Piscinibacter sp. HJYY11: one gene and its partner. The protein of the gene in region 2 interacts with the protein of the main gene of each other region in a pairwise test. Links are inferred from orthologs where the notes say so. Each region holds a gene or a part of one and is shown on either strand. Other genes may lie near its edges.

Region 1 (6,654 bases), 730 kb from region 2 along the record:
TGGGCGCTGGTGAGCGTCGGCACCTGGTCGGAGGTGAGGGCGCCGAGCTGCTCGTTGGTGAGCGCACGGATGGCGTTGCTGCTCAGCGAGCGCAGGTCATCGCTCTGCAGGCGCGAGATCTGGTCGCTGGTGAAGCCGGCCACCTGGGCGGCGGTGAACGAGGCGAAGTGCGCGGTGCCCAGCGCGTTCAGGTCGTGGGTGGCCAGGGTGTTGATCTGGTCGGACGTGAGGGCAGCGGTCTGGGCCGTGGTCAGCGCGCCGATCTGGTCGGAGCTCAGGGCACCGAGCTGCTCGCTCGTGAGGCCACGGACGGCGGCGGTGCCCAGGGCACGCAGGTCAGCGGTCTCGATGGCGGCGACGTGGTCGCTCGTCAGGTAGCCGACTTGAGCAGCGCTCAGCGAGGCGACTTGTGCCGTGGTCAGGGCGGCGATGTCGGCCGTCTCCATCGTGGGCAGCTGGTCGCTGTTCAGCGCGGCGATCTGGGCGGTCGTCAGGCGCGGGATCTGGTCGGAGGTCAGCGCGTTCAGGTCGGCGGTGCCGAGGCCGCCGATCTGGGCGGTGGTCAGCGACGAGACCTGGGCCGTGGTCAGCAGCGGCACCTGGTCGGACGTGAGGGCGGCGAGCTGGTCGTTGGTGAGCGCGCGGATCGCGTTGCTGCTCAGCGAGCGCAGGTCATCGCTTTGCAGGCGCGAGATCTGGTCGCTGGTGAGGCCGGCGACCTGGGCGGCGGTGAGGCCGGCGAAGTGCGCGGTGCCCAGCGCATTCAGGTCTTGCGTGGTCAGCGTGTTGATCTGGTCGGAGGTGAGCGCGGCGGTCTGGGCCGTGGTCAGCGCACCCATCTGGTCGCTGCTCAGGGCGGCGAGCTGTTCGCTCGTGAGGCCGCGGATCGAGGCGGTGTTGAGCACGCGCAGGTCAGCGGTCTCGATCGCGGCGATGTGGTCGCTCGTGAGGTAGCCGACCTGGCCGGCGCTCAGCGCGGCGACCTGGGCAGTCGTCAGCGCAACGATGTCGGCCGTCTGCATGTAGGGCAGCTGGTCGCTGTTGAGCGCGGCGATCTGGGCCGTCGTCAGGCGCGGGATCTGGTCGGAGGTCAGCGCGTTCAGGTCGGCGGTGCCGAGGCCTGCGATCTGGGCGGTGGTGAGCGAGGTGATCTGGGCCGAGGTCAGCGCGCCGATCTGGTCGGAGGTGAGCGCGGTGAACTGGTCGCTGTTGAAGCTGCGGATCGCGGCGGTCGAGATGGCGCGCAGGTCATCAGTCTGCAGGTGCGCGATCTGGTCGCTGGTGAGGTTCATCAACTGCGACGACGACATCGCGGCGAAGTGCGCGGTGCTGAAGGCGTTGAGGTCTTGCGTGGCGAGCGACGAGAGCTGCTCGGTGGTGAGCGCGGCCACCTGGGCGGTGGTAAAGGCGCCGACCTGGTCGGTCGACAGGGCGCCGATCTGGTCGCTGTTCAGCGCGCGGACGGCGGTGCTCGTCAGGGCGCGCAGGTCGTTCGTCTCGAACGCCATCATGTGGTCACTGTTCAGCGCACCGATGCCGGTGGTCGTGATGGCCGCCATCTGTGCGGTCGTCAGGGCCACGATCTGGTCAGTGCGGAACGCCGCCCAGTCTTCTGTGGTCAGCCCAGCGATCGATCGGGTCGACAAGCCGGCGATCTGCTGGGTGCTCAGTGCGGGGATGATGGTGGCCATGTGGGTTCCTGTTGCAGTTTTTCGGTCGGCGACGTCGGCTTTTCCTTGAACCTGGGTCGCGGCGCTCGAGACGGAAAGTTGTTCGTTTGCTGTCTTTCGTGGGTCGGGAGGGGGTGTGGTGGTGAGGCGCGAATGCACCGTCCACAGGTCTTCCTCTCTTCCCAGTCCGTCGGAATATCGGTGAACACCCCCCCGGACTTAAGGGTGATGTGCAGGCCTTAGTGGCCTCTTTTCCGTGTGCACGGGGGTGCTTGAACGAGCGCGCGAGACATCCGTCACGAACGGGTGCCCAGAACGACAAAGGCCCCGTCGTTGCCGACGGGGCCTGTGCATCCGGAGGTCGTGAAGCTGTTCGCGTTCTCTATATGGAGGGGCCGCGGCGCCCTGAGGCCTCAGCCATGGCGGGCTGCGAATTCCTTCATGTACTGGGCGAGCGCCTGCACGCCCTCGAGGGGCATGGCGTTGTAGATCGAGGCCCGGATGCCGCCCACCGAGCTGTGGCCCTTGAGCTGCACCATGCCGCGCTCGGTGGCGCCCTTGAGGAAGGTGGTGGTGAGCTCTTCGGTGGGCAGGGTGAAGGGCACGTTCATCAGCGAACGGTCGCTGCGCGCGACGGGGCTCTTGTAGAAGGGCGTCGCGTCCAGCAGGTCGTACAGCAGTGCGGCCTTCTTCCGGTTGTGCGCTTCCATCGCGGCGAGGCCGCCTTGTTTCTTCAGCCACTGGTACACGAGCCCGGCGATGTAGATCGCGTAGGTGGGCGGTGTGTTGAGCATGGAGTCGTGGTCGGCCTGCTGCTTGAAGTCGAAGGCATTGGGCGTGATGGGCAGGGCGCGGCCGAGCAGGTCGTCGCGCACGATCACGAGCGTCATGCCGGAGGGGCCCATGTTCTTCTGCGCGCCGGCGAAGATGAGGCCGTAGCGGCTCACGTCGATGGGGCGCGAGAGGATGTCGGACGACATGTCGGCCACGAGCGGCACGTTGCCGGTGTCAGGCACCCAGTGGTACTGCACGCCGCCGATGGTCTCGTTGCTGCAGATGTGCACGTAGGCGGCCTCGGGGTCGAGCTTCCAGGTGTCACGCGGCGGGATGCAGGTGTAGTGCTGCGGCTCGCTGGTGGCGGCTTCGTTGGCCTGGGCGTATTTCTTCGCCTCCTTCAGCGACTTGCTGGCCCACGAGCCGGTGTTGATGACATCGATGCTCTTCTTGTTGCCGAGCAGGTTCATCGGGATGATGCCGTTCATGCCGACACCGCCGCCCTGCAGGAAGAGGATCTTGTAGTTGCTCGGCAGATTCAAGAGCTCCGTCAGGTCGGCCTTGGCCTGCGCATGGATCGACATGAACTCCTTGCCGCGGTGGCTCATCTCCATCACCGACATGCCGGAGCCTTGCCAGTCGAGCATCTCGTCGGCGGCCTGGCGGAGCACGGATTCGGGGAGGACGGCGGGGCCGGCGCTGAAGTTGTAGGCGCGAGTCATGTCTCTTGAACGGTTTGCGGAAGGGGACGGGGTAGCTTAGCTGATGGGGGTGCGCGGCTGGCAGTACAGATGGCGCGGATATGGGGGATGACAGAGCGGCACATCGGGCCTGGGGTGAGGGGCTCCGTTCATGTCCCCCGACGAGGATCGCTCCCGCGAGCCTCGTCTCCTCCTTTACTTCACTGCGCCCCTCACCCCAGGCCCGATGTGCGAGACGCTCTGCCCTGCGAAAGATGTATTTCGCGGCCGTGGTGGCGTGCGGGGCTGGGGTGTCGCACGGAGCGAAGTAAAGGAGGAGCAAGGGATCACGGGAGTGATCTCTTGCGGGGGACATGAGCGGAGTGCGATACCCCAGCCCCGCACGCTCGCGCCGAACAACACAAGGCGCCTGTTAGATTCCAAGCCCATGAGTGAAATGAGCTTCTTCTGGCACGACTACGAAACCTTCGGTCGTGTGCCGCGCCGTGACCGGCCTTCGCAGTTTGCGGGCGTGCGCACCGATGCGGATCTGAACGAGATCGGCAAGCCGGTGATGGTGTATTGCCAGCCCGCGCCCGACTACCTGCCCGACCCCGAGTCGTGTCTGCTCACCGGCATCCTGCCGCAGGTGTGCCTGGCCCAGGGCCTGCCCGAGCATGCGTTTGCCGATCTGATCGAGAAGGAGCTGGCGACGCCCGGCACCATCGGCGTGGGCTACAACTCCATCCGCTTCGACGATGAAGTGACCCGCCATCTCTTCTGGCGCAACCTCATCGACCCCTATGCGCGCGAGTGGCAGAACGAGTGCGGCCGGTGGGACCTGCTCGACGTGGTGCGCGTCACCTGGGCGCTGCGGCCCGAAGGCATCGAGTGGCCGGTGCACGAGGATGGCCGGCCTTCGTTCAAGCTCGAGCACCTGACCAAGGCCAACGGCCTGCTCCACGAAGCGGCGCACGATGCACTCTCCGACGTGCGCGCCACCATCGCAGTGGCCCGGCTCATCAAGACGCGCCAGCCCAAGCTGTGGGACTTCTGCCTGCGCCTGCGCCGCAAAGACGAGGTGATCCGCGAAATGGGCGTGGGCAAGCCTTTCCTGCACGTCTCGGGCATGTACGGCGTGGAGCGCGGCTGCATGGCGCTCGTGTGGCCGCTCGCGCCGCACCCGACCAACAAGAACGAAGTCATTGTGTGGGACCTGGCCACCGACCCGAGCGAGCTCTTCACCCTCGGCGTGGAGGCGATCCGCGAGCGCATGTTCAGCAAGGCCGATGCGCTGCCCGAGGGCGTGGCGCGCCTGCCGATCAAGACCATCCACATCAACAAGTCGCCCATCGTGGTGGGCAACCTCAAGACGCTGAGCGATGCCGTGGCGGCGAAGTGGGGCGTCGACGTGGCGCTGGGCCTGCGACACGCGGAGCTGTGCGCGCAGAAAGGCCAGCTGCTCGCCGGCATGTGGCCCGCGGTGTTCGACCGCCCGCAAGTGGAGGGCAAGCCCGATGTCGACGAAGACCTCTACGGCGGATTCGTCGGCAACGAAGACCGCCGCACCCTGCAGCGCCTGCGTGGCCTGACGCCCGAGCAACTGGCGGAGAAACGCCCGGTGTTTGCCGACAAGCGGCTCGACGAGCTTCTGTTCCGCTACCGCGCGCGCAACTTCCCGCACACGCTCAACGATGTCGAGCGGCTGCAGTGGCAGGAGCATTGCGCCCACAAGCTGCACGACGGCGCCGGTGGGGCGCTCACGCTGGAAGCGTTCTTCGAGCGCATCGACCAGCTCGAGCCCGAGGCCGACGAGCGGGCGCAGGAAATCCTGGGCGCGCTCGTCGACTACGCGACCGAGATCGCCCCCGAGCGCGACTGAACCAAATGAAAAAGCCCGCGGTGTGAGCCGCGGGCTTTTGGCTTGTGAGCGCTGAGCGATCAGGCCGTCGTCACCGACTTCGCCGTCTCGACGTACTCGTCGATCTGGTTGAAGTTGAGGTAGCGGTACACGCTCGCCTTGTCGGCGTCGATGATGCCCATCTCCTTCAGGTACTCGGCCGGCGAGGGCAGCTTGCCCAGGCGCGAGGCGATGGCCGCGAGCTCCGCCGAGCCGAGGAACACGTTGGTGTTCTTGCCCAGGCGGTTCGGGAAGTTGCGGGTCGAGGTGGAGATCACCGTCGCGCCCTCGCGCACCTGCGCCTGGTTGCCCATGCACAGCGAGCAGCCCGGCATCTCGGTGCGCGCGCCGGCGGTGCCGAAGGCGGCGTAGTGGCCTTCCTTGATCAGCTCGTCCTGGTCCATCTTGGTCGGCGGGGCCACCCACAGCTTGACCGGGATGTCGCGCTGGCCGCCGAGCAGCTTGGCAGCCGCACGGAAGTGGCCGATGTTGGTCATGCACGAGCCGATGAAGGCTTCGTCGATCTTGGTGCCTTGCACTTCCGACAGGAACTTGGCGTCGTCCGGGTCGTTCGGGCAGCAGACGATCGGCTCCTTGATGTCGGCCAGGTCGATCTCGATGACGGCGGCGTACTCGGCGTCCTTGTCGGCTTCGAGCAGCTGCGGGTTGGCGAGCCAGGCTTCGACCTTCTCGATGCGGCGCTGCAGGGTGCGGGCGTCGGCATACCCGTTGGCGATCATGTTCTTCATCAGAACGACGTTCGACTGCAGGTACTCGGCGACCGGCTCCTTGTTGAGCTTGATCGTGCAGCCGGCGGCCGAGCGCTCGGCGGAAGCGTCCGACAGTTCGAAGGCTTGCTCGACCTTCAGGTTCGGCAGGCCTTCGATCTCGAGCACGCGGCCCGAGAAGATGTTCTTCTTGCCGGCCTTGGCGACCGTCAGCAGGCCTTGCTTGATCGCGTAGAGCGGAATCGCATGCACGAGGTCACGCAGGGTGACGCCCGGCTGCAGCTCGCCCTTGAAGCGCACCAGCACCGATTCGGGCATGTCGAGCGGCATCACGCCGGTCGCCGCTGCGAAGGCGACGAGGCCCGAGCCGGCGGGGAAGGAGATGCCGATCGGGAAGCGGGTGTGCGAGTCGCCGCCGGTGCCCACGGTGTCGGGCAGCAGCAGGCGGTTGAGCCAGCTGTGGATCACGCCGTCGCCCGGGCGCAGGGCCACGCCGCCGCGGTTGCTGATGAAGGCCGGCAGCTCGCGGTGCATCTTCACGTCGACCGGCTTCGGGTAGGCCGCGGTGTGGCAGAAGGACTGCATCACCATGTCGGCGCTGAAGCCCAGGCAGGCCAGGTCCTTCAGCTCGTCCCGGGTCATCGGGCCCGTCGTGTCTTGCGAGCCGACGGTGGTCATCTTGGGCTCGCAGTAGGTGCCCGGGCGGATGCCCTGGCCTTCGGGCAGGCCGCAGGCGCGGCCGACCATCTTCTGCGCGAGCGTGAAGCCCTTGCCGCTGTCGACCGGTGCCTTGGGCAGGCGGAACACGGTGGAGGCGGGCAGACCGAGGAATTCGCGCGCGTTGGCGGTCAGCGAGCGGCCGATGATGAGGTTGATGCGGCCGCCGGCACGCACTTCGTCGA
Region 2 (6,409 bases):
GGCCTGCGCGTCACGCCAGGCTGGCGCGACGATCGACACCGAGTGGATGCCGAGGAAGAGGACGAGTCCGAGAATCAGCAGGGTCATGGGGCGCTCCGGAGAGGCGAAGTCGCGCAGTCTAGGGCCTCTTCGGCACCTGCGATCAGAACACCAGCGTGCGCCAGCGCAGGTCGGCCGCGCGGGCCATGAACTGCACCGCGCCGCCTCGGCGTGTGCATTCGGGGATCAGCGTGGCGCCGGCGAGGCCGTGTGCCTGCAGGGCATCGCTGCAGGCGAAGAAGACGGCGCCGTGCGCGACGGCTTCGCGCATCGCGTCGTACACCGACTTGGGGTGCTCCGACGCAAAAAGCGCCGCCGCCACCCCCGGCTCCAGCAGCCGCACGCTGCGCGCGGTGAAGTAGACCTCGACCGGCATGTCGAGCGCTGCCGCCGCCGCGGCGTGGAAGAACGGCGTGGCCAGGCGATGCGGCGCCTCGGGCTCGCTGGCCCAGAGCAGGATCGCGATGCCCGCGGCGGTGTGGTCGGCGTCGCTCATGGATTCGCCTCGTATGAAGCCGCATGGTGCGCCATCGCCGCCTGCACCGCCTCGCCCTGCACGAGCTGCGCACGGTCACGCTCGAAATCCGCCAGCGCCAGGCGCGCGATCCAGCCTTCGCCATAGGGATCGGTGTGCACCAGGTGCGGCGCCTCCTCCAACCGAGGGTTCACCGCCAGCACCGTGCCCGAGACCGCGCACTTCACCGACACGATGGCCTTGGCCAGCTCCACCACCGCGACCGACCGCCCCTGCTCCACGACCGTGCCCACCGGCTTGGCCCGGCACATGTAGATCTCGCCCGAGAGCTTGATGCCCAGCGCGGTGATGCCGACGGTGGCGCTGCCGTCCGCTTCGAGCCGCGCCCACACGTCGTGCTCGACGAGGTAGTGCAGATCAGGAGGAAAGACCAAGTCCTGCAGGTTCATACACGCTCAGCAGACGGCGGAGGGGTGTGGGAGTCGAACCCACCCGGCGACGCGTGGCGCCACCCACCGGGTTTGAAGCCCGGCCGTCCCACCGGGGACGTTTCCCCTCCATGGAGATGGCCTCAAGCTGCCTCCTCCTTGAACAACATCGAATCGATGCGCAAACGATGGACATCACCCACCCTTCGCAGCAGGCCAATGTGATCGAAATACTCCAATAGCTGGATGGCCCGCTTGCGGCCCAGGCCAGTGGCATCGCGATAAGCAGCGGCCGTGACCTCGCCTCCATGCACCGCCGCCACGTTTCGCGCCAGCGCCGCAAGCTTGCTCATGCACGCGGTCGAATAGAACAGATCCTTCACCACCTGGTGCAACTCGCCACCGCTCGCCAGCCGCGCGAGCGTCGTGCGCATCAGCGCTTCGCTCTCACCGCCGTCGCGCGCCAGATCCCGCGCCCAGCTGCCCTCGAAGCCGGCGGCGGCCAGCATGGGCGCAATCTTCTGCGCGATGCGCTGGTCGGCGCTCGACAGACGCAGCCCGTGCTCCGGCAAGTGCACGAAGGCGCCGCGCACAGCCACCGCGCCCTCGGTCACCAGGCTCGCCAGCAGCGCACGCCACAGCGGCTCGGGCAGACGTGGCGCCGCGAGGCGGCGCAGGCGGCCGCTGTCGGGGCCGAGTTCGTCCGGCCGCTGGGTGTGGAAGGTGCGCAGGGCGCTCAACACGGCGTCGCGCGCGGCCGCGCGGTGCTCGGCGCCGAGCGCCCATTCACCCGTGCCGGCATCGACCGCGCGCAGGCTGCCCTCGGGCATAGTCGGCAGCGCGGCCGGGTCGCGCCCCTCGGCGCCGGCCCAGCGCTGCAGCGACAGCCCGTGAGCCGAAGCCGCCAGCAAGGCCGCGAGCCGCGACGGCGCGTCGGATTGCGACCACGCGTCGAGTTCGCGCAAGCGCTGCGGCGTGCGGCGGTAGCGCACCGGTGCCTGCGGGTCCAGCACCTCGCCGCCGGCGAGCGTGCGGCTGGCGGAGTTGTCGCGCAGCACCACCCTGTCCCCACGCCAGGCCGCGATGGGCTGGGCCAGCACGATCTGCACGCGCCCACGCGCGCCGGGTGCGAGTGCGTCCTGCGTGTCGCTGCGGTCGAGCACGGCCACCGTGCCCATCACGTCGCACGCCCCGAGGTGCACGTGCACCGGCGTGCCCGAGCGCAGCGGCCGCGCCTCGTCGTGCCACAACGTGAGATCCGCATCGAGCCGCTGCGTGTCGAGCGCGCCATGGGGTGCGGTGAGCCATTGGCCGCGCGCGATGTCGTCCTTTGCCACGCCGACCAGCGCCACTGCACACCGCTGGCCCGCATGCGCCTGCGTGACCACCTGGTTCTGCGCATGCAGGCTGCGCACACGCGCGCGCAGCCCCTTGGCCGAGGGCAGGATCAGCAGTTCGTCGCCCACCTGCACCTGGCCTGCATGCACGGTGCCGGTGACGACCGTGCCCACACCGGCCAGCGTGAACACGCGGTCGATCGCCAGGCGGAACGAAGCTCCCGCCATGTCGCGCTGCGCCGTCTGGCGCGCGGCGTCGAAGAGCAGCCCGCGCAGGTCGGCGAGCCCCGCGCCGGTGTGTGCCGACACCGGCAGCACCGGCGCACCGGCGAGCGAGCTGTCGGCCAGCAGTGCGGCCACCTCCTCCTGCACCGCGGCCACACGCGTGCCCTCAGCGCGGTCGATCTTGGTCACCGCCACCGCGCCGCGCGACACCCCCAGCAGCGACAGCACCGCCAGGTGTTCGCGCGTCTGCGGCATCACGCCATCGTCGGCGGCCACCAGCAGCAGGCCGTAGTCGATGCCGGTGGCGCCGGCGAGCATGGTGTGCACCAGGCGCTCGTGACCGGGGACGTCGATGAAGCCGATGCGTTCATCGGTGTCGGGCGTGTCGAGAAACGCATAGCCGAGTTCGATCGAGATGCCGCGCCGTTTCTCTTCGGGCAGCCGATCGGTGTCGACGCCGGTGAGCGCCCGCACCAGCGTGGTCTTGCCGTGGTCGATGTGACCGGCGGTGCCGACGATCATGCGCTCAGGCCCTCGCGCAGCTGCGGCAGTTGCGCGACGAAGGGCCGCGCGTCTTCGAGGCAGCGCAGGTCGAGCAGCAGGCGGTCGTCGGCGATGCGGCCGATCACCGGCACCGGCAGGCTGCGCAGCGCCAGCGCCAGGCGGTCGAGCGCCGTGCCCAGGCCCTTCTTGCGGGTGCCCGTGGGCGCGAGCGCGAGGCCGGCCGAGGGCAGCCGCTCCACCGGCAGCGAGCCCGAGCCGATCTGCCCTTGCAGCGCCACCACCTCCACGCCGAACTGCGGCGCCACCGCGGAGGCGACCATCGGTTGCAGCTCGTGCGCCAGCGCACGGATCGCATCGGCCGGCCGGGTGAGCAGGCGCAGCGTCGGCAGGTCATGCGCCAGCCGCTCGGGCCGCAGGTAGAGCAAGAGCGTCGCTTCGAGCGCCGCCAGCGGCAGCTTGCTCATGCGCAGCGCACGCTTCATCGGGAACTTGCGGATGCGTGCCACCGCCTCCTTGCGGCCGACGATCAGCCCGGCCTGCGGGCCGCCGAGCAGCTTGTCGCCGCTGAAGGTGACGACGTCGCACCCGGCCGCGAGCATCTCCTGCGGCGTGGGCTCGCGCGGCAGGCCGTACTGCGCCAGGTCGATGAGCGAGCCGCTGCCGAGGTCGGTGGCCAGCGGCACGCCGCGCGCATGGGCGATGCCGGCGAGCGTCGCTTCGTCCACCGCCGAGGTGAAGCCCTGCACCGCGTAGTTGCTGGTGTGCACCTTCATCACGAGCGCGGTGCGTTCGTTGATCGCCGCCTCGTAGTCGCGCGGGTGGGTGCGGTTGGTGGTGCCCACCTCCACCAACGTCGCGCCCGCACTGGCCATCACGTCGGGCATGCGGAAGGCACCGCCGATCTCGACCAGCTCGCCGCGCGAGACGATGACCTCGCGACCACCGGGATGGTGGGACGCCATCGCCGCGATGGTGAGCAGCACCGCTGCCGCGTTGTTGTTGACGACGGTCGCGGCCTCGGCACCGGTGATGCGGCACAGCAGCTCCTCGACGAGGCTGTCGCGATCGCCGCGCCCGCCCGAGGCAATGTCGTACTCGAGGTTGTTGGGGCCGGCCATCATGGCCAGCAGGTGCTGCAGCGCGCTGTCGGCCAGCAGCGCGCGGCCGAGGTTGGTGTGGATCACCGTGCCGGTGAGGTTGAACACGCGGCGCATGCGCGGGGCGAGCCGCTGTTCGATGCGATCGGCGAGCGACGTGGCCAGCGCTTCGGGCTGCACGGCGGTCGCATCGAGCACGCCCGCAAGCGCATGGGTACGCAGGGACTCAAGCAGCCCCCGCGCTTCCTCCGTCACCAGGGTGTGGCCGTGCTCGGCCACGAGCGCCGTCACGGCGGGCAGGCGCAGCAGGCGGTCAACGGAGGGGAGGTCCTTCGCGCTGGCCTTGGAACCGTGAACCACGGATTCGGCGGGCCGGGCGGTCATGGCGCCCCCGGAGGGGGTGGTTCGGGCTCGCCGAAGAGCAGCATCAGGTTGACGCCATGCCGCTTGAGGCCGGTGTCGGACACCAGCAGGTCCAGCGTGAGCGTCGCCAGGTCATCGGCCACCGGCTCCACGAAGGGCTCGCGGTCGCTGTGCACGATCTTGAGGTAGTGGCCGCAGTCCTCGCAGGTCTCGGCCTGCACCGCGGCACCGGCGGCGCGGCTCGCGCTGTCGTCGTCGGCGCCGGCCAGGTCGAGCGACTGGTAAGCCACATGCTTGTTGCTCAGGCAGTGGGTGCACTGGATGCGCAGCATGTGCCACTGCGCGCTGCACAACGAGCAGTGCAGGTAGCGCTGGCCCATCAGCTCGCCGCCGCTGCGCGTGATGCTCGCCACCGGCCGGCTGCCGCAGCAGGGGCAGGCGGTCGCGTCGTCGATGCGGCCGAAGGCCTGGCCGCCTTGCGGATGCCGCGACTGCCGCTGCACGACGGCGGCGACCATGTGCACCCAGTAGACCTGCAGGGCCGCCGCGACGAGCGGCGCGGTGGCGAGGTCCAGCCCTTCCATCACGCAGGTGAGCAGGCAGTCGGCCTGGCGCTCCAGCCATTCGCCATCGGCGCTTTCAAGACGCGCGAGCGTGGGCTGCGTCGCCGCCGGAGCCTTCTCGCGCAGCTCGGCCACAAGCGCGCGCAGCACGCCGTGCCACGCTGCATCGCGCGGCCACTCCGACGCCGGCAGCGGCGGCACGCCACGCTCGGCGGCGCGGTCGAGCGCCTGGGCATCGGGCAGCGGCACCTCGGGGAACTGGGCGAGCCGCGTCTGCTGCGCCTGCGCGAGATCCGCCATGAAGACCAGGAAGTCTTCCATCGCGTGGCCCCGCGCGAGCTGGCGCAGCCGCATCGCGCGCTCGGCGAACAGGGTCGCGCGCTGCGGCATCTGCAGGAAGGGCGTCTCGCCGCCCGCCTTGGCCGCAATCTCTTCCGCGGACATCACCCGCACGGTGGCCGTCACCGCCATGGCCGTTTCACTCCTTGCCTGAAGCGCGGGCCCCCGATCAAGCCCGCCGGCCGATGATGCACCGTCAACGGCCCTCCGTCATCTTGCGGTGCCACAGCGCATGGTTCTGCCGCGCCCAGCTTTCGGTGACGGTGCCGCGCGTCATCGCCCGCACGGTGCCCTTGACCCAGATCGCGGCGTACACGTGCACGATGACTGCGAGGATCAACACCACCGCCGCCGCCGCGTGCAGCAGCAACGCAAGCCTCTGCAGCACGATGGGGAAGAAGCCGGTGAACCACGGCGACCAGAACATGAACCCGGTGACGAGGATGACGAGCAGGCTCGCGGCCATCAGCCAGAAGACGATCTTCTGCCCGGCGTTGTACTTGCCCGCGGGCGGCATCTTCGACTTGTCGCCGCGCAGCATCTCGCCCGCATGCTGGCGCCACACGCGGTCGTCGTCGTTGAGCACGTTGTCGCGCCACAGGCGGAAGAAGAGGCCGAGGAAGCACACGAACATCAGCAGCCCGAGGAAGGGGTGCAGGATGCGCGCCCACTGCCCGCCACCGAAGAGGTAGCTGAAGAAGTAGAACGCCGGATGGAAGAAGGTCAGGCCCGAAAGCCCGGCCAGCACGAAGAGCAGCGCGATCGCCCAGTGGTTCATGCGCTCGCTTGCGTTGTAGCGCAGCAGCAGTCGGCTCATGACGGCTCCTTCTCGTCTTCCGGTTTCTCTTCCGGCTTCTCTTCGATCGGCCCCACCTTCATGTAGTGGAAGAAGCCGGCCAGCACCGCGCCGATCATGCCGGCCACGGCCAGCGGCTTGGCCACACCCTTCCACAGCGAGACCAGCGGGCTGATGCTCGGGTCTTTCGGCAGGTCTTCCAGCTCGGGGCGGTCGGCGTGCTTGAGCACGTACATCACGTGC

The links.
Region 1: the proteins of selB (region 2) and serC interact in binary tests that used the Escherichia coli proteins (3 or more experiments, as listed by UniProt). The link is inferred for Piscinibacter sp. HJYY11 from one-to-one orthologs.

What each region holds. Positions count from the first base shown.
Region 1 is NZ_JAERQZ010000001.1:1,428,228-1,434,881, reverse strand. Bases 1,126-3,996 are described here. They hold serC (3-phosphoserine/phosphohydroxythreonine transaminase), read right to left. Parts: upstream 3,167-3,996; coding sequence 2,084-3,166; downstream 1,126-2,083. Other genes in these bases: sbcB (exodeoxyribonuclease I), read left to right, coding at 3,573-3,996; JI745_RS06480 (hypothetical protein), read right to left, coding at 1,126-1,691. Also shown: more of JI745_RS06480, read right to left, coding at 1-1,125; more of sbcB, read left to right, coding at 3,997-5,006; acnB (bifunctional aconitate hydratase 2/2-methylisocitrate dehydratase), read right to left, coding at 5,066-6,654. UniProt on the Escherichia coli protein: Catalyzes the reversible conversion of 3-phosphohydroxypyruvate to phosphoserine and of 3-hydroxy-2-oxo-4-phosphonooxybutanoate to phosphohydroxythreonine. Is involved in both pyridoxine and serine biosynthesis.
Region 2 is NZ_JAERQZ010000001.1:2,159,996-2,166,404, forward strand. The notes cover bases 557-3,555. They hold selB (selenocysteine-specific translation elongation factor), read right to left. Parts: upstream 3,027-3,555; coding sequence 1,086-3,026; downstream 557-1,085. Other genes in these bases: JI745_RS09895 (glycine cleavage system protein H), read right to left, coding at 557-963; selA (L-seryl-tRNA(Sec) selenium transferase), read right to left, coding at 3,023-3,555. In the rest of the region: JI745_RS09885 (NnrU family protein), read right to left, coding at 1-87; JI745_RS09890 (DsrE family protein), read right to left, coding at 143-535; more of JI745_RS09895, read right to left, coding at 532-556; more of selA, read right to left, coding at 3,556-4,489; formate dehydrogenase accessory protein FdhE, read right to left, coding at 4,486-5,502; JI745_RS09920 (formate dehydrogenase subunit gamma), read right to left, coding at 5,567-6,187; fdxH (formate dehydrogenase subunit beta), read right to left, coding at 6,184-6,409. UniProt on the Escherichia coli protein: Translation factor necessary for the incorporation of selenocysteine into proteins. It probably replaces EF-Tu for the insertion of selenocysteine directed by the UGA codon. SelB binds GTP and GDP.